DNA from 3 places in the Metabacillus sp. GQ13 genome. Region 1 is predicted to be linked to each of the others. Evidence: riboswitches for the same ligand, from Rfam matches in the RefSeq annotation. Region 1 holds a riboswitch; each other region holds the start of a gene.

Region 1 (6,910 bases):
GGAGAAAGTACCGTGAGTTAGGATTAAAAGATAAATTAGCTTCAATGACTGAAGAAGAAATGATCGAATTATTATCATCTGATGGGATGTTAGTGAAAAGACCAATTGCTGTGGAAGGTAACAAAATCACAATTGGATTTAAAGAAGATCAATATGTAGAAACATGGGGGAATTAATCAATAATTCTTGTATAGTTTGTTTCAAGCTGGTAAAACAATAATGAATCTACATAATGAAAAACTAAGCTGCTTAGTTAGAAAAAAGAGATTAATACTGGAGGTAATAAATATGAACACACCAAAAGAATTACGTTATTCTGAAGAACATGAGTGGGTAAAGGTAGAAGGTGAAAAGGTACGTATAGGCATTACTGATTTTGCACAATCTGAACTTGGAGATATCGTATTTGTAGAACTACCTGAGGTTGGCGCTGAAATTAAAGCAGATGAACCATTCGGTAGTGTTGAATCTGTTAAAACAGTGTCTGAGCTCTATGCTCCAATCAGTGGGAAAATTGTTGAAATCAATGAGGATCTTGATGATAGCCCTGAGTTTGTAAATGAATCACCATATGAAAAAGCATGGATGATTGTAATTGAACCTTCTAATATTGCTGATACTGAAGAATTAATGACAGCTGAGCAATACGTAGAAATGACAAATGAAGATTAATTAGAATGATGGCACTCAAATATGGACACCCTACAATTAGATAAAGGAGGGTGTCCATATGTCTATAGAAAAACAACGTTTGGATATTACTGATCGAGTTGTAGGTAAATTTAGTGAAGGTCAATTAAATCTTTATCTAGAAAAAGAGAAAATTGGTCAAATGGTAACAGAAAATAACTATCAATTAAAGTCAGGCTATGAATATAATGAAAGCCGTTTTTACCAATTTGCAGATGTAGTAACTGGAGCAGATCAAAAATATGTGGATTGTGATGATGAGAGCGGCTGGTGTTAAAAGCAGTGGAACAAATCCACTGCTCTTTTTATAAAGTTCTCTTTTCTAAATGTTGTTGCTATCAAACCGAGTAATATCGTTCATTGGATTTCTCCGTATAGTTGGAAGTTAGCGAAAACAGCCTTATATAAAGGTCGTTTCTTCTCAGGTTTTTAGTTATTCTATGTATTGGTATAAAATAACTCTAAGTTCCTAACATAGAGATTCTTAAAAAAACTTGAAATAAAGGGAAACAACCTCGACAAATCGAATAACTTATAAAGACTCTTACTATAAAAATAGGTGATGTTTATGTCGTTAGTTGAGGTTGAAAAGGTCCTAATTGTTGAAGGGAAATCTGATAAAAAGAAAGTTCTGCACGTATTAAACGAGCCAATCGAAATCATTTGTACAAATGGAACAATTAGTGTAACTAAGCTGGATGAAATGATTGATGAATTAATCTTGAAGGATGTCTATATACTAGTCGATTCAGATGATGCAGGTGATCGGCTAAGAAAACTATTTAAAAGGGAGTTTCCTGAAGCATCACATATATATATAGATAGAGCATATCGAGAGGTCGCTACAGCTCCTGATCACCATGTTGCCTCTGTTTTACTTAGTGCCAATATTGATGTGGATGCGAAATTTCTTTAGAAAGGTAAAGAGATTGTTGCTATGATTGAATGGGAAGAGAAACAGTTTACTATACAAAAAGAAGGTCTTAGTTTTTATTATCTTTATACACCAATGTGTGGGACATGTCAGGTAGCAAGAAAAATGTTAACAGTGATTGATGAGGTATTACCTTCAATTACGATCCATTCTGTAAACTTAAATTATTATCCGAAAGAGGCAATCGAGTTAGGGATTGAAAGTGTACCATGCCTACTGATCTTTGATGATGGAATCGAAAGAGAAAAAATTTATGCCTTCCAATCAGTGGGTTACTTACTGGACATAATAAAAAAACATTTGCCTTAACCTGACATATTTCTCGGGAAATACTCATATATTCACAAATGGTGTAGGAGTCAGCAGAAACTGTCGATATATTTATAAAGGAATCTTCCATTATTCAATGAAGTAAGTATAAAACTTCATTGGTATCGGGAGGTTCCTTTATGTATATGAAAACATTTATTGTTAATCTTAATAAAGCTAAGTTTCTGACACCGATCTTAATAAACAGAACACTTCTATTGGAAGTGAAACCAATTCAAAGAAATAGTTATTTTGTGAAAATGACATCAAACGGTGCTGAAATGATTGAGGAACCTTTATTAAAGGTTGATTTTATCTTGGAAGGAGAAGCTATTGATCTAGAAGAAGTATTATTAGGAAAAGGTAATTTAAAGCAATTAATTTCATTTGGAAAAATAAAGGTAACAGGTTCCTATCGAGATTTTTTAAAACTTGAGGCCATAATGAAGTTAAGTTAGATAGTTTAGTAGTTATGTTCTTCTTCAGCTAAAAAACCAGCAGGGAGCAACTATTTTTCGAGAAATCCACTAAGTAAAGACATTAAAATAAATGGTTAATAGTCTTGTATCTTCATGATGTAATCGTTTACTATTAAGGTAGTTTAAGTTGTGGGAATTTTCTAACTTTCACAAACAGCGAATTTAGACGTGCAAATAATCTTTGAATAGGAGGAATTATTATGAAAGAAAAAAGTACGTATCGTCCAGAAACGGTTACTATTCACGGTGGATTAAAGAAAGATACAATGACAGGGGCAAGATCGGTACCGATTTATCAATCTAATGCCTATTTATTTGATGATACAGAACATGCAGCAAACCTATTTGGATTAAAGGAACCTGGATACATATATACCCGAATCCATAATCCAACATCAACTGTATTTGAAGAGAGAATTGCTGAACTTGAAGGAGGGATTGGGAGCCTGGCTGTAGCGAGTGGTATGGCCGCAATCACACTCTCTATCTTAAATATTGCCGGTGCTGGGGATGAAGTTGTATCGGCTTCAGCATTGTACGGTGGGACATACAATTTATTTGCAACTACACTACCTAAATACGGTATTGATACAGTATTTGTGGACGTAAAAGATCCTGAAAATTTTCGTGCAGCGATAACGCCTAAAACAAAAGCGATCTTTGCAGAAACAATAGGTAATCCCAGCCTAGATGTATTAGATATTGAGGCAGTAGCTAAAATTGCGCATGAAGCAGGAATACCGTTAATTGTCGATAATACATTTGCTACACCTTATCTTTGTAAACCAATTGACCATGGAGCGGATATTGTCGTTCATTCGGCAACAAAATGGTTATTGGGAAATGGGACAAGCTTAGGTGGAGTAATCATTGATGGTGGAAACTTTAATTGGAATAATCCTAAGTTTCCAGGCTTCACAACTCCTGATCCAAGTTATCATGATTTAGTTTATGCAGATGCTCTAGGAGAACAGGCTTTTATTATAAAAGCTAGAGTGCAATTATTACGTGATTTAGGTCCTGCACTTAGTCCCTATAATGCATTTCAATTCACTCTTGGTTTAGAAACGCTTCATGTTCGTATGAAGGAGCATATTGCAAATGCGAGAAAAATGGTTGATTATTTGGAAAATCACCCAGCCATTGAATGGGTTCTATATCCCGAACAATCAGATAATCCTGATAAAGTCTTAGCAGATAAATACTTACCAAATGGAGCCGGTTCAGTCATCGTCTTTGGAATAAAGGGTGGTCGCGAAGCTGGAGCATCTTTGATTAACAATGTACAGCTTTGGTCACATGTTGCGAATGTTGGGGATGCAAAGAGCCTAATTATTCATCCGGCAAGTACAACCCATCAGCAATTAAGTGCGGAAGGATTAAAAAGATCAGGAGTCACTGAAGATTTAATTCGCTTATCGGTTGGAATTGAGCACATCCAAGATATTATCGAAGATCTAGATCAAGCAATTTACAAAGCAACTGGGGTAAAGGGAACTGAACAGGTTCATTCTTAATACAGTATGTAAAGTTACTTAAATCTTAAATTTCCAATACAACCAGATGTAAAAATGATTTCTTCGGATAAACTGGGGTGACTTTACAAAGTCATCTCACTTTTTTTGTCTATATGCATAGTAAAGTGAATAATAAAATCAAGAAAAATTATACTAAAAAATAATTATTAGCTTTTGAATTAATTGACATGATTTTAAATATCGTGATACAATCACATTCGTACTTAAGTCTGACTTGTAAAATAGTAAACTTTAATTATATAGTTGTTCTCTTATCAAGAGAGGTGGAGGGAAGTGCCCTTTGAAGCCCGGCAACCATCAACAGTGTTGAAATGGTGCCAATTCACGCAAAGCTGTATAGCTTTGGGAGATGAGAGAAAGGACATTTTTGCGCCTTTCTGCTCATGTTGCAGAAGGGTTTTTGTTTTTAGCTGGAACTTTTCTAACAATGATTTCTAGACGAACTCTTCAATCCAAATTCTATATAAGAAAAACAACAATCCTACTAACAAACTTATTATAGAAAAAAAGGATTAGTGAGATTATCCAAAGACATAAAAAACTGAAAGTAGGTGACAACTTGATTAGATTAGAGGGCGTTAATAAAGTTTATGAAACAAAAACGGGCAATGTAACGGCTGTTAATAATGTGAATTTGCAAATAGATAAAGGTGAAATTTTCGGGATTATTGGATATAGTGGGGCTGGGAAAAGTTCACTAATTCGTTTGTTAAATGGGTTAGAAAAACCAACTAGTGGTAGAATTAATGTTGCTGGAAGTCAAATTGACGAGATTCGTGGCTCGAAATTAAGAAAAGCTCGATTAGGAATTAGTATGATTTTTCAGCATTTTAATTTACTATGGTCACGTTCTGTTCAAGATAACATTGCGTTCCCATTAGAAATTGCAGGTGTAAAAAAACCTGAACGGATTAGACGAGTAAATGAACTAATCCGACTAGTTGGTCTTGAAGGTCGTGAGGATGCTTTCCCATCCCAATTAAGTGGTGGTCAAAAGCAACGTGTTGGAATTGCAAGGGCATTGGCAAATAATCCACAAGTCTTATTATGCGATGAAGCAACCTCAGCGCTAGACCCACAGACAACAGATTCCATTCTAGACTTACTTGTAGATATAAACAAAAGACTGGGATTAACAATTGTCCTTATTACACACGAAATGCATGTGATTCGAAAAATATGTAATCGAGTGGCGGTGATTGAAGAAGGAAAGATCGTCGAGCAAGGCGAGGTCCTAGAACTCTTCAAAAATCCAAAGGAACAGATTACTAAGAGGTTTATGAAGCAAGTAACAGAACCTGAAGAGACATTTGATACGATTAAAAATCTTGTCAACCATCACCCTGAAGGACAAATTATTCAACTTACCTTTGTAGGGGATTCAACGGAACAGCCACTTATAACAAACCTGATCCGTCATTATGACTTGGATATAAATATATTGCAGGGGAAAATCTCTCAAACACAAAATGGTGCTTATGGAACTTTGTTTATTCATTTAAAGGGTGAGCAAGATGTAATTGAGAATGCAATTACGTTCATTAAGTCCAACAAGATAGGTGTGGAGGTGATTGTTAATGAGTGAGTGGTATGAATTACTAAAATGGGAAAAACTGATGACTGCAACACAAGAAACCATTTATATGACACTGATCTCTGTTGCCCTAACATTTATTCTGGGGATGATATTAGGATTACTGTTGTTTTTAACCGGAAAAGCTGGGATGTGGGAAAATCGATGGATTCACACGATAGTTGGTGCGATTGTGAACGTGTTTCGCTCTATCCCATTTATTATCTTAATCGTCTTACTTATTCCTTTTACTAAGTTGTTAATGGATACCATTTTAGGCGCTAATGCTGCCTTGCCCGCCTTAATTATTGGAGCAGCACCCTTTTATGCTAGAATGGTTGAAATTGCGCTTCGAGAAATTGATAAAGGTGTCATCGAAGCATCTCATTCAATGGGTGCATCAAATTTTGAAATCATCTTTAAAGTCTTGATTCCAGAAGCTCTACCAGCATTAATTTCAGGGATTACTGTCACAGCTATTGCTCTTATTGGGTATACAGCAATGGCAGGCGTTATAGGTGCAGGTGGATTAGGAAACTTTGCTTACCTAGAGGGTTTTCAGGGTGGTAATACACTATTAACACTGGTTGCAACTATAGCCATCTTAATACTTGTGTTTATTATCCAAGCTATTGGCGATCTTCTAACCAAAAGAATTGATAAACGATAAAAATAGGAGGAATTGTAATGAATAAAAAACTAGGTTTCATTTTAGTGACTGTTTTATTGTTAGCACTAACTGCATGTGGTGGGGGCAATAGCAGTGAAGAAGGTACAGAAGAAAACAAAAACACACTAACTGTTGGCGCATCTGCTATCCCACATGCGCAAATATTAGAAGAAGCAAAGCCGCTTTTGGCTGAGGAAGGTATTGAGCTTAAAGTAGAAGTATTCCAAGATTATGTCCTTCCAAACATTGCACTAAAAGAAAAAGATATTGATGCAAACTATTTCCAAACACCAGGATACTTAGAGCTAGAAATAGAGAAAAATGAGTACGATTTTGTTAGCATTGGTGAGATTCATAAAGAACCGATCGGAATTTATTCCAAGGAATACAATAGTCTTGATGATCTTCCAGAAGGTGCACAAGTTATCATGAGTAATTCGTATAGTGATCATGGACGTATCCTTCCGATCTTCGAAAAGGCTGGTTTGATTAAACTTAAAGAGGGCGTAGGCCAAAATGCCAGGGTAGAAGATATCGTAGAAAATCCAAAAAAATTAGATTTTTCTACTTTGATTGAAGCTAAGCTTCTTGCTACTTCATTTGAAAATGGAGAAGGGGACGCAGTTGCGATAAACGCAAATTATGCTTTAGAAGGCAAACTTAATGTTGAGGAAGACGGTGTAGCTTTCGAAGGAAGTGATGTCGTACCATCAAACT
Region 2 (6,910 bases), on a different contig from region 1:
GCGTCCACACCACTATGTTGGAAATAGGCTGCAATAAGCTTAGCGTTATTATCCTCGCCACTTGCTTTAATTGCATCTAAGTAACGCTCAGGTTTACTTTTATCAGCATTAAGGAGAGTTGTTAAATCCTTTGAAATGGTTTCTACAATCTCTAATGAAATAGTTAATTCTTTTGCAATACTTGCGTATCTATCAATAATTATTTCAAAAAGGTCCTCAGCATTTTCATTAGCCAAGTATCTCTGTGCACACTCTATTAGTAAGTCGGTAACTTTGATATCGTCCGAAAAACGTTTCCCTGGAGCTGAGACGACAACGACCTTTCTATCTGAATCTGATACAACAATTTGTAAGACTTTATTAAGTTGTTCCCCTGAAGCTAAAGAAGAACCACCAAACTTTACGACTTTCATTTAGACAACTCCTACAATTTAAAATTTTCTGTCAAATTTTAATTTTAATTATCGCTTGTTTTCACTAAATAATCAAGGGGTTTCTCCTTCAGGAGTACATTTGTATTCTTGAAAGGGACACAACACCACTCGATTAAAAGGGTATCAGCATAGTATTATTACTATATATACCCTTTTATTTTTGTTTATAGTAGGTAAGAACCAGTGCAAATGCTAGAACAGTACCTTTTACAATATCCATAGCATAATAGGGGACTGACATCATAACTAGCCCATTCTGGAGAATACCAATTAATACTGCTCCGACAAATGTGCCAAATGCGTTTGGTTTACCAGCTCCTAATACCGACGAACCAATAAATGCGGCAGCTACAGCGTCCATTAAGTACGGAGAACCAGCATTAATTTCAGCTGTCATAACACGAGATGCCAATACGATTCCACCAATCGAAGCAAACAGTGCTGATAACAAATAAGCAATGATTTTATACTTATTCACAGGAATACCTGATAATCTAGCTGCTTCAATATTTCCACCGATTACATACATATAGCGGCCATGCTTCGTATAGGTGAGAAAAATATGGACGACGATAACAACAATGACCATGATGATAATAATCCATGGAACTTGACCTATTTTTTCAAAAATGGGACTAATGATTCCAGTAGAAAATGTACCGTCTGGCATAACCATATTTTGCGACACTGTCGCACCCTTCGTATAGGTGAGTGCAATTCCTTGAACAATGAACATTGTTGCTAAGGTCATTAACATATCAGGTACCTTTAATTTCACAATAATCAAGGCGTTTAATAGCCCAACAAGTAATGCTGCGACAATTGCAGCAAAAATAGCAATCACTGTGTCCTGAGAAAACCAAACAAACATTGAAATGACAATGGCATTTGATAAGGATGCTACTGAACCTACTGATAAATCAAAGCCATTGACTGATAACGAAATCGTTATCCCAATTGCTATAATCGTGACAATCGAAATAGACCGTAAAATATTGATAAGATTATTACTTTGAATAAATGTCGGATTAGAAGTCGCAAAAACAACAATTAGGATAAAAATTGTTAGAATTGTACCATATTTATAAAAGAATTGGAAAAAGTCGAATGATCTTTTAATAGATAGATTATCTTGTACAGGATTTGAATGATTCATCCTACTTGCCTCCTGTTGAGTAAAATAGTAACTCTTCTTCGTTGGTTAAATGAGTCTCTAATTCTTTCACAACCTGTCCATCATATAAAACATATAAACGGTTGGTAATGCCAATAATTTCAGATAGCTCAGAAGAAGCATAAATAATAGCTTTCCCTTTACTTGCTAGTGCATAAATTAAATCAAAAATATCCTTCTTTGCACCGACATCTACCCCTTTTGTCGGCTCATCAAAGATGTAAACATCTGCATCAGCATTTAACCATTTTCCTATCGCGATTTTTTGCTGGTTACCACCCGATAGGTTTTGGACAATTGATTGCTCTGAAGGCGTTTTGATTCCTAAGCTTTCGATTAGCTCTAATGCTTTTTGCTTTTCTAGCTTTTTATTTAGAAAACTAAACCGTTTCGTAAAATACCCTAAGTTTGCTACTGTTAGATTCGTTGAAACAGACTCTGTTACAAGAATACCTTCTTTTCTTCTTTCTTCAGGCACTAAAGCAATTCCTTGCTTAACTGCTTGATGAGGATTTGTTAACCGTAATTCCTTCCCATCTACCTTTACAGTACCTGCCTTAATTTTTGTTTCACCAAATAATGCCTTACACAATTCCGTTTTTCCAGCGCCAACTAAACCAGCTAGTCCAATAATTTCACCTTTTTTAACAGTTAAGGATATATTTTTCAACTTATCCTTATCAAAAAGATGAACAACTTCAAAGAACGGTTCACCGATACTGGTTAGCTTTTTGGGGAATTGTTCCTGTAGTTCTCTTCCTAGCATGTGTTCAATCACTTGATTGGTTGTTACCTCAGCAACAAGATCATGTCTAACTAACTCTCCATTTCTCATGATCGTAATCTCATCACAAATTTCAAAAATCTCCGGAAGTCGATGTGAAATAAAGATAATACCTACATTTTTTCTTTTAAGTTCTTTAACAATTCGGAATAACTCATTCGTTTCGGAATGACTTAGTGGTGCTGTTGGTTCATCTAAAATTAAGAATTTACTATTCGTCGAAACTGTCCGTGCAATTAATACCATTTGTTTTTCTGCTAGTGTTAACTCACTAACTAATTTTTTAGAGGATACATCAATATGTAAACTCGATAAGATGTCTGTTGCTTGGTTGTGGATGTTTCTCCAGTTGATAAATTGTCTTTTTCCCATAGCATTAACTGTACTTGAAAGCATAATATTCTCTCCGACAGTCAAATAAGGAATGAGCGCTGTATCTACCTCTTGATGGACAATCTGAATTCCGTTGTTATGCGCATCCTTTGGTGTTCTAATGTCCATACTCATATCATTGATAAATATATCCCCGGTATAGTGATTATAGGCTCCTGATAAAACCTTCATCAATGTTGATTTCCCAGCACCGTTAGCTCCGATAAGAGCATGCGTAGTACCACTTTTCATTGTGAAATTAACGGTATTTAATGCTTTTACACCAGGGAATTCAATAGATATATTTTTCATATCTACCACATGATTTTTCATCAGTTTGCCTCCTAACTCGTTTTAGATATGTAACTAACAGGAAACACTCTCTTAAAATGTATAAAGAGAGTGTCTTCTCTAATTCTACTGAAATTATTTTTTATAGTATTCTTTTAATGTTTTCATCCAGTCTTCTTCAAATGCTGTCGATTGTCCCCATCCTTCAATCGTGTCTGCAAGATTAACCATATTTATAGGATCACTAGACTCTACTAGTGCATCTTGAGAAATAAGTGATGCCTCTAAGTTGTAAGTTGCTGGTGTCTCTTCTCCTGCTAATTTTTTCGCTAATAATCTCATGTCTACTGCCCCTATTAATTTAGGATCAACTGCTGCAGTGTATTTCCATGAACTTTTTTGGTCCTGAATTTCTTGTAGATCGGCATTTGAGACATCGATACCATATATCTTAATTTCGTCTCTACCAGCTTCTTTGATTGCACGGGCAGCACCAATTGCAAATGCATCCCATGTTGCAAATATTGCGTCTATTTCACCTTTAGGATGTTTATTCAGCATTGCCGCTACAGCATTTTGTGTTTGTACTGATGTATCTGCTGATGCTATTCCAAAACGTTCTATTTCTTTAATACTTGGGTTAGCATCTAATGTTTCTTGATAAACTTTATTCCGTCTAACCATTGGCGGAAACCCATCAACCCACAGATAGATAATATTTGCTTCACCACTTGTGTCTTTAATAAGTTGGTCTAATGCTAATGTTGCAAGTGCTTCATCATCTTGTGAGGTTAAAGTTACACCTTCAATAGTAGCTAGTTCCTCTGTAGAGTCAAAAGTAACAACACTTTTCCCTGCATCAATCAGCTTTTGAACCTCTGCAGTTGTTGCATCGTCATCACCATGTGAAATAATAAAACCGTCATAATCCTCTTCTAACCCTTGTGCTATCGCGTCATGAAATTTTGCAGTATCGCCATTCGCTGTAAAAACATCAACTTGGAAGCCTAACGCTTCTCCTTCTTCTTTTGCACCTGCTAAGAATTGTGCTGTGTGATCATCGCCACCAATTTTTCGGATAACTTTTATTTTAGCCCCTTCACCTTTAGCAAAACGCTCAGGAACATTTTCTAATGAAACGTCAGGGTTGCCCTTTCTTTTAACTGTTTCAGCCGTTTCTCCACCATTTGAAGAACAACCTGTCAGTAATAACGTAAATGCAAGAATGAAGATAAGTGCTGATTTAACTACTTTGTTTTTCATATCTGTTTGACTCCCTTTTGCTGTTTATTTTCTTTTGTTAAGATACCTTATAAAACAACTTCGCTTTCACTTAATTTTAAACGTAAAAAACCTCTCAAAAAAAGAGAGGTTTCACCACATTTATATAAGGAGACTCCTCTCTTATCTTTCAAAACCAACTAGGTTTTGCAGGATTTAGCACCAATTCAAAATAGAACGGTTGCTGGGCGTCAACGGGCCAGTCCCTCTGCCACTCTTGATAAGAGATTGCATATGCTGTTTAGGTTAGGATCTTTTCTAAAAGATAATTGCTTAAACCGTGAAGTAAAGCTATGTACGATAAAGCAACAATCTTTGCGAATACAACCTTAAGTAAACGAAAGAATATATTCACTCTAAAGGTGTATCAAAGGTTTGTCAACTGTTTTTTGAATATTTTTATTACTTCATTATCAATACAATTCTTATCTATATATTTACTTTGACTTGTTTTTTCATTGGTCGATTCAGTACCAGTGGTAGAACAAGAATTACACCAATTGCCATACAAATTGCTGAAACCTGATATGATACAACCAGACCAACTATTTGTTTCAGTACACCTGCTAGACTCATCATTATTACCATTGCCCCCATAAAAAGAGGCGTCATAATCCCGTTAACTCTGCCTACAAATGATTCTTCTGCATTTTGAAGAATCATAGTATTGATACTAATTTGAATAGCTGGCATCATCAACCCTGTAAAAAACTGCGCAATTAATGAGATCAAGAGAATTTCTGAGAAGCCAATGATTGAAATCATGACTGCATTTACAAGCATCCCCGCTGCAAGCATTCGAATAGGCGCGATCTTTTTTGATAGTGCTAAGGCGATACCGCCACCTATTATCATCGCTACACCGTTAATTGCCATAAACCATTGAACAAATTCTTTATCCATATTAAGTTGCTGTGTCACGATAAAGATACCTAACGGTTGTATTAACCCCACAGCTAACCCTGCTACAAAAAAATTGGTGCCCAATATCACTAAAAATCTATTTTGTTTTACATATTTAAACCCCTGGATGAACTCTTCTATAACCGTCGTCTTGTCGGAACTTTCTTCTACAATCTTATCCGCAGGCAAGAATAGAAGCGCAACAGCTGAAAGGATAAACATAACCCCTGTAATGGCTATCGAAACTTCAATCCCAAATTGTTGAAATACGAATGCTCCAATTACTGGTCCGATAATCATAAAAAAGGCAAACATTGTTTGGTAAATGGACATCCCCATTTGAAGCTGGGACTCAGGAATATGAATCTTAAAAAGTTTCATACCAGAAGGCTGAGAAAACTGAGATAATATTGAAGAAATAAGCATAGCAAAAAACACAGCTTTCCATGTTGCAAATATTAATGTTAACAAAACAACAAATACGGAAATGGCACTTAATAGATCACACCATACCATCGTTTTCTTCGGCATCCATCTATCTGCAAATGTCCCACCTATTATCGAAAAGATAAAAATAGGCGCATATTCAGCTACGGAAATTAGTGAAACTGCCAAAGGATCTTCATTTGTTTGTTCCATAATAAATAGTAAAACAGCAAAATTCCTTACCCATATACCTAGCTGTAAAAACAGGCCAGAAAGAAGGATTGCTCTAACAAACCGATTACTGATAAAGTCCTTAAATCCCGTTTCTTGATTCATTTTCTTTCCTCCACTTTTCAACGATCTTCATTCACTTGTGCACCATATATAATAATTCCCCACAGCCTAAAAAATTCCTTTTATTTACTAATTAATTTCAACTTTAGATGTAATAGATACGTTAACAAGCTAATAATTTACCTTTTACTTCCTCTGAAGAATAGCTAGATTTCCTTTTAGTATGAAAAAGTTTTAGAAAAGAGCCTATTGATAAAATAAATTCGTTTATGAAGGTTGATTTATAAAGCAAATATATATACTATTACTACTAATTGACTAAGTAAATTAACCTTTTGCTTATCTATTGGTATAATAGTAAGCAGTACTTATTTTTACGATAACGGCTTTAGTGTATTAGCAGACACAACTAAATTGAAAGCAATTAACAGTATGACTGTAAGCCCAAATTCGTCTACTGAGTTGGACATAATAATAAGTTTCAGCAGGGAAACCCTCCCTGACTCTCAATCAATAGAAAGGTTTGATCTGATTTGGAACACAACTCCTCAAACTTTATAAGAAGTATTATTAAAGAGGACCTAGAAACTGGAAAAAGAGAGAATGTGTACACAAGGTTCCCACCAGAACCGAATGGCTATCTACATATTGGTCATGCAAAATCAATTGTTATTAACTTTGGATTAGCAGATGACTTTAACGGAAAAACAAACCTAAGATTTGATGATACGAATCCTTTAAAAGAGGATACTGAATACGTTGAATCCATAAAAAAAGATGTTGAATGGCTCGGATATGAGTGGGATGGATTGTTTTTTGCCTCTGATTACTTTGAGGAGATGTACAATCGCGCAATTCTTCTTATTAAAAAAGGTAAAGCATATGTCGATGACTTAACCGCGGATGAAATAAGACAATACCGTGGAACACTGACAGAGCCTGGGAAAGAAA
Region 3 (6,910 bases), on a different contig from region 1:
TATTTCTACTATTATTAATACTTAACTATTAAAGTTATTATTTTTTTAACAGAAAAGAATATTCTGAAAATTATTATCTTACAAACGTAAAAAAGCTTTCATTCCTCTGACGAAATGAAAGCTTTTTTGCTAATTATTCATTTTATTGCTCTTTAAAATACGTCCATCCCTCTTTTTGATATACTCTCTCATTTTTCATAAGGTGACCTAATGCACGCTTAAATGCAGCTTTACTTAAATTAAAACGTTCATAGATGTCATCTGGATCACTTTTGTCTGTATAAGGCATTGCCCCGTCTCGCTCTTGCATATAAGCATAAATTCGTTCCGCATCACCACTCAAAGCCTCGTGTTTACGTGGCAGTAAAGAGACATTAACTGTTCCGTCTTCCTTTACATCAATCACTCTACCTGTAACGGTCTCACCTAAACGGGGTTCGACGATACGTTGAGATGAATGAATAAATCCTTTATACCCATCCTCTGTTAAAATATATGATCCCGCAACAATCATCCGATAAACAGTCCCAGTAACTTGTTTATTGAATACAGAACGGTCTGCTTCTTTAATAAATGGTTCAACAATATCCTCTGTTGCAAGTCGGGCAAAAAATTTGCCATTTCCTGTGACCTTTAATGTACAGTAAAGTTTGTCTCCTACTTTAGGCCAAACCTCTCTTAAAAACGGAAGATGATCCTCTGCAACAAGTGCATCCTTACTTAAGCCAATGTATACGAATGCTCCCATATCCTCAACGATGTCTACTACATCAAGCCATTCGTATGAGCCCTCAGTAATCAATGGTTTTTTCATTGTTGCATATAAACGATCTTGTGAATCAACTCCGAAAAAGACTTCAATCTCATCGCCTACTTCAATCTCACCTATTACCTCTGTTTTATGTAATAACACACGTTCTTCACCATCAGTTAAGAAGTATCCATACTCGACCTTCTCATCTATTGTTAGTATTTCAAATGTACCTGGTATCATTTTATATCTGTCCCTTCATCAATTAAGTAGGTTCTCTTCTAAAAGTTTGGCTAATTATACGAATAACCACAATCTTTGCGAAAACAACCAGTACGTAAATCCTTACCACTTTGCCTTTATGGGGACGAGTTCCGGCTATTTTTACTGTTCAAAGTCCCTTTTAACATATAAAAGTTGTGATGACTGTTTTATTTTACTATAATTTAACTATATTATATACGTAATGGAGGATTATTATGGCGAAAGAAAGTTCATTTGATATTGTATCTAAAATTGAATTCCCTGAAGTAACAAACGCAATTAGCATTGCAATGAAAGAAGTTGCCACTAGGTACGACTTTAAAGGCAGTAAAAGCAACATATCTCTAGATAAGGAAGAACTCGTTTTGGTTTCTGATGATGATTACAAGCTTGAGCAATTAAAGGATGTACTGATTTCAAAGTTAGTTAAACGAAATGTACCAATAAAAAATATTTCCTACAAAAAGCTTGAGAATGCTTCAGGTGGAACTGTTCGCCAACGAGCTGAACTAGTTTCAGGGATTGATAAAGAAAATGCAAAAAAAATAAACAACATCATTAAAAATAATGGTTTAAAAGTTAAAACACAGATTCAAGATGACCAAATCCGTGTAACCGGTAAAAACAAAGACGATCTCCAACAAGTAATCGCTGCAATTAGAGAAGCTGATTTACCGATTGAGGTACAATTTATTAATTACCGTTAAACTAAAGTGGATTTAATTATGCTTTTTTATCATGATTACGTTCGCAAATTTTTAGAACATTAGGTAATCCCTACAGTCATTCTGTCAGGGATTACCTTTTTCTATCTATCGCTTTTTCTTGCCAACATGTTTTATCCTTTTCTTATTTTTAATTATTCATACAATTTTAGTCAACATTACATTTTACTATTGATATTTTTCGAAATATTAGATAAATTAGTTATAATACATTTCTATACGTTAAAGTAATTAACTAATTTCATATCTTATCAAGAGAAGCTGAGGGACTGGCCCGATGAAGCTTCAGCAACCGGTTTACACGAGTTTAGATCTGGTACCGATATCATCTTTTCTACCTAGATCTTCCGAGTGCCAAGGTGCTAATTCCAGCTAAGCATGTAAGATGCTTGAAAGATAAGGGGAAGCTTTGAATCATTTTAGCCTTCTGCTTATGAAGGCTTTTTTTTTATAGATTCACTTTTTTCTCCTACTCAATTAACCAAGGACGGGGGCTTTACTATGAACTTTTTGGAAGACTTAAAAACTAAGATCCTAATCGGAGACGGCGCAATCGGAACAATGCTTTATTCTCATGGTGTTGATCGTTGCTTTGAAGAACTGAATGTATCAAAGCCAGATGATGTATTACGTGTCCATCAATCCTACATTCAGGCTGGTGCGAACGTTATTCAGACAAATACTTACGGAGCGAATGATATTAAACTAACTCGCTATGGATTAGAGGATGAAATTAGACAAATTAATAGAAAAGCTGTTGAAATTGCTAAACGAGCTGCCTCATCATCAACGTATGTATTCGGTACAATCGGTGGTGTACGCTCTTTTAAGAAAAGTGCCCACACATTAGATGAACTAAAACGAAATTTCAGAGAACAGCTTTTTGTTTTACTAAATGAAGATGTCGATGGAATTCTACTCGAAACCTATTATGATTTAGAAGAATTAAAAACTGTTCTACAAATTGCTAGAAAAGAAACGAATAAGCCAATCATTACAAATGTATCACTTCATGAAGCAGGTGTTTTACAGGATGGTACACCTTTGTCACAAGCATTTTTAGAACTTGAAGACCTTGGAGCAAATGTCATTGGTTTAAACTGTCATTTAGGTCCATATCATATGATCCAATCACTTGAGGAAGTACCGCTCCTAGAAAACTCATATTTGTCGGTATTCCCTAACAGCAGTTTACCTGCTTTAAATGAAGGTCGTCTTGTCTACGAATCTGATCAAGGCTATTTCAAGGAGAGCGCGCTAAAATTCAGAGAGCAAGGTGCTAGATTAATAGGTGGTTGTTGTGGAACAACACCACAACATATTCAATCAATCGCTGAGGCAGTGGGACACTTACCACCTGTTACGGAGAAGCATGTTAAAGTACCTAAACATGAAAAAATAAGCATTTCAGAAGATAAAACTTATTTACTTCCTCCCTTACAGGATATTGTCGCTGAGAAACGTTCAGTTATTGTTGAGCTAGATCCACCGAAGAAACTTGGAATGAGTAAATTCCTTCAAGGTGCAGAGGCCCTTCACCATGCTGGTATCGATGCACTAACACTTGCAGATAATTCACTCGCTTCCCCTCGAATAAGCAACCTTGCAGCTGGCATGCTTGCTAGGGAGCGAACAGGAACACGTGCATTAATTCATATAACTTGCCGTGACCGGAATTTAATCGGTTTACAATCTCATTTGATGGGCCTACATACGTTAGGACTTTCTGATGTATTAGCAATAACAGGCGACCCATCTAAAATCGGTGATTTTCCTGGTGCTACTTCAGTTTATGATGTTTCTTCGTTTGATTTAATCAGTTTAATCAAACAATTCAACGAAGGTGTCTCTTATTCTGGTAAACCATTAGGGGAGAAAACAAATTTCTCAGTTGCAGCAGCCTTTAATCCGAATGTTCGCCATTTAGACAAAGCTGTTGTGAGGCTTGAGAAAAAAATCGCTTGTGGAGCTGATTATTTTATCTCTCAGCCTCTCTATTCAAGTCAACAAATTGTCGATGTTTATGAAGCGACTCGCAATGTTAAGTCACCTATCTACATCGGGATCATGCCGCTAACTTCAAGCCGGAATGCTGAATTTATTCATAATGAAATTCCTGGTATTAAGCTTTCTGACTCCATTCGCGAAATAATGGCAAAAGCAGGCACAGATAAGGAAAAGGCAAGGCTGGAAGGTCTTGCAATTGCTAAGGAACTTATTGATACAGCTTTCGACTTATTTAATGGCATTTATTTAATTACCCCATTTTTACAATATGACCTGACAGTGGAGTTAACCAATTACATCCATGAGAAGGAAAAACAACTTGCTGAAAGGAAGATTACTCATGTCTAGGATAGAAAATGAACTAAAAAAACGAATACTCGTACTTGACGGTGCAATGGGTACAATGATTCAAGCTGCAGATCCTTCCCCTGCCGAATTTGGTGGTGAAGAATACGAAGGCTGTAATGAATATTTAACCTTAACAGCCCCGAAAATAATTGAAACAATACACGAATCATATTTAGCAGCAGGTTCAGATATGATTTCAACTAACACATTTGGCGCTACCAGCCTTGTATTGGATGAATATGATCTCGGATCTTTAGCATTAGAGCTCAATATCGAATCGGCTAAACTTGCAAAAAAGGCAGTTGATAAATTCTCTACCCAAGACAAACCTAGATTTGTCGTCGGGGCAATGGGACCAACAACTAAAACATTATCGGTAACAGGTGGAACGACATTTGATACTTTAATAGCCAACTATGAAGAACAAGCTAGAGGATTAATAATTGGTGGTGCTGATTTACTACTATTGGAAACAAGTCAAGATATGTTAAATGTAAAAGCTGGATTCATTGGTATACAGAATGCTTTTAAGAACACAAAAAAAGAACTACCTCTAATGGTTTCTGGAACAATTGAACCCATGGGAACGACATTAGCAGGCCAAGACATTGAAGCGTTTTTTGTTTCCTTAGAACATATGAAACCAATTTCGGTTGGTCTAAATTGTGCTACAGGACCTGAATTTATGACAGATCATATTCGTACACTTTCAGGACTAGCTAATACTGCCGTAAGTTGTTATCCAAATGCAGGTCTTCCTGATGAAGAAGGAAACTACCATGAATCACCTGAATCGCTTACGAAAAAGCTTGTAGGCTTCGCAGAACAAGGCTGGCTTAATATCGTCGGAGGATGCTGTGGAACAACTCCAGAACACATTAAAGCACTTACTGAAGCTGTATCAACTATTACACCTAGAATCATTGAAGACGTTTCAAACGGTCATACTGTCTCTGGAATAGACGCTCTTCTTTATGATGATGGCATGCGACCTTTGTTTGTCGGTGAACGTACGAACGTTATTGGTTCCCGTAAATTCAAACGACTCATTGCCGAACGAAAATTTGAAGAAGCCTCTGAGATTGCAAGAGCACAGGTCAAAAATGGTGCACATGTTATTGATATATGTTTAGCAGATCCTGACAGAGAAGAACTTGAAGATATGGAAGCATTCATTCCAGAGGTTGTCAAAAAGGTAAAGGCTCCATTAGTCATCGACTCAACTGACGAAAAAGTGATTGAACAGGCGTTAAAGCACTCCCAAGGTAAGGCCATCATTAACTCTATTAACCTAGAGGATGGAGAAGAACGCTTTGATGCCATCGTACCACTTGTTAAAAAATATGGTGGTGCATTAGTTGTCGGAACAATTGATGAAATCGGTATGGCTTTAACAGCTGAAAAGAAACTCGAAGTAGCAAAGCGATCTCATGATCTTCTCGTCAAAAAACATGGACTTAAGGCTAGTGATTTAATATTTGATCCACTTGTTTTCCCTGTAGGTACAGGTGATGCACAGTATATAGGTTCGGCAAACGAAACAGTTCGAGGTATTCAATTAATTAAGGAACATCTGCCAGAATGCTTAACTATTCTCGGGGTCAGTAATGTTTCCTTTGGTCTTCCACCTGTAGGCCGTGAAGTATTAAATGCTGTTTATTTATATCATTGTACACAAGCAGGACTTGATTATGCTATTGTCAACACAGAAAAATTGGAGCGTTTTGCTTCTATTCCAAAAGCCGAAATCCAGCAAGCAGAAGAGCTATTATTTAAAACAACAGACGAGTCATTGGCAACTTTTACCAACTTCTATCGTGGAAAGAAGAAGGTTGATAAAAAACCAGTGCAATCCCTTCCACTTGAGGAGCGACTTGCTCAATACATTATTGAGGGAACAAAAGAAGGTCTTATTCCAGACTTAGAATTAGCTCTTAAAAAGTATCCTGAACCACTTGCTATCATAAATGGACCACTTATGGCAGGAATGGCAGAAGTTGGCGTTCTTTTTAATGATAATCAATTAATTGTTGCAGAGGTTCTACAAAGTGCCGAAGTCATGAAAGCGTCCGTTTCCTTTCTAGAACAATTTATGGATAAGAAAGAAGATAGCGGAAAAGGAAAAATATTATTAGCAACAGTAAAAGGCGATGTTCATGATATTGGGAAAAACCTTGTTGATATCATTCTTAGCAATAATGGTTACAAGGTAATTGACCTAGGTATTAAAGTAACACCTCAAACACTGATTCAAGCTGTCAAAGATGAAAATCCTGACTTAATCGGGTTATCTGGTCTATTAGTGAAATCGGCTCAACAAATGGTTATAACAGCTCAAGATTTACAACAATCTGATTGCCAAGTCCCAATTATAGTTGGTGGAGCCGCCCTTTCTAGAAAATTCACTAGAATGAAAATATCTCCTCAATACGCTGGTCCTGTTGTTTATGCAAAGGATGCGATGGATGGATTATCGTTAATAAACCAGTTGCGGACGACTCCTGAACTCTTTGCTGAAAAAGAAGCAGCCGTTACCGAGGAAGCGAAACCTAAAGTAGCGCAAAGCCATGCAGTTACAGAACTATTAGCGAAACGTGGTAACCTGAGTGAAGCACCAATATTCACTCCTGTTGATACGAAACGCCATCTGATTAAGGATATGGATCTAAAACAAATTATTCCATACATTAATATGCAAATGTTAATTGGTCATCACCTTGGCTTAAAAGGGAAAATAAAAGAATTAGTGAAACAGAATGATCCTAAAGCACTGGAATTAGTTGAATTAATTCAAGAACTGTTAGAGGAAGGTTCC

What was found. Region 1 has a riboswitch for S-adenosylmethionine ahead of AC6CHR_RS17395 (methionine ABC transporter ATP-binding protein). Riboswitches for the same ligand answer to the same signal wherever they lie in the genome.
Region 2: it holds a riboswitch for S-adenosylmethionine, as region 1 does, so the genes downstream of both, AC6CHR_RS15100 (sugar ABC transporter substrate-binding protein) here and AC6CHR_RS17395 (methionine ABC transporter ATP-binding protein) in region 1, are expected to answer to the same signal.
Region 3: it holds a riboswitch for S-adenosylmethionine, as region 1 does, so the genes downstream of both, AC6CHR_RS02475 (bifunctional homocysteine S-methyltransferase/methylenetetrahydrofolate reductase) here and AC6CHR_RS17395 (methionine ABC transporter ATP-binding protein) in region 1, are expected to answer to the same signal.

What each region holds. Positions count from the first base shown of each region.
Region 1 is NZ_JCAXET010000014.1:35,202-42,111, reverse strand. It holds gene AC6CHR_RS17430 (arsenate reductase family protein) at 1-176, shown strand, start outside; gene gcvH (glycine cleavage system protein GcvH) at 289-672, shown strand; gene AC6CHR_RS17420 (YusG family protein) at 731-967, shown strand; gene AC6CHR_RS17415 (toprim domain-containing protein) at 1,259-1,606, shown strand; gene AC6CHR_RS17410 (thioredoxin family protein) at 1,628-1,933, shown strand; gene AC6CHR_RS17405 (SCP2 sterol-binding domain-containing protein) at 2,074-2,391, shown strand; gene AC6CHR_RS17400 (O-acetylhomoserine aminocarboxypropyltransferase/cysteine synthase family protein) at 2,613-3,929, shown strand; SAM riboswitch class I at 4,199-4,306, shown strand; gene AC6CHR_RS17395 (methionine ABC transporter ATP-binding protein) at 4,510-5,535, shown strand; gene AC6CHR_RS17390 (methionine ABC transporter permease) at 5,528-6,193, shown strand; gene AC6CHR_RS17385 (MetQ/NlpA family ABC transporter substrate-binding protein) at 6,211-6,910, shown strand, end outside.
Region 2 is NZ_JCAXET010000011.1:150,381-157,290, reverse strand. It holds gene AC6CHR_RS15115 (aspartate kinase) at 1-413, opposite strand, end outside; gene AC6CHR_RS15110 (ABC transporter permease) at 589-1,590, opposite strand; gene AC6CHR_RS15105 (sugar ABC transporter ATP-binding protein) at 1,592-3,097, opposite strand; gene AC6CHR_RS15100 (sugar ABC transporter substrate-binding protein) at 3,191-4,318, opposite strand; SAM riboswitch class I at 4,457-4,563, opposite strand; gene AC6CHR_RS15095 (MFS transporter) at 4,766-6,001, opposite strand; gene AC6CHR_RS15090 (glutamine--tRNA ligase/YqeY domain fusion protein) at 6,493-6,910, shown strand, end outside.
Region 3 is NZ_JCAXET010000002.1:37,212-44,121, reverse strand. It holds gene AC6CHR_RS02485 (CvfB family protein) at 143-994, opposite strand; gene AC6CHR_RS02480 (YajQ family cyclic di-GMP-binding protein) at 1,231-1,722, shown strand; SAM riboswitch class I at 1,986-2,143, shown strand; gene AC6CHR_RS02475 (bifunctional homocysteine S-methyltransferase/methylenetetrahydrofolate reductase) at 2,242-4,095, shown strand; gene metH (methionine synthase) at 4,088-6,910, shown strand, end outside.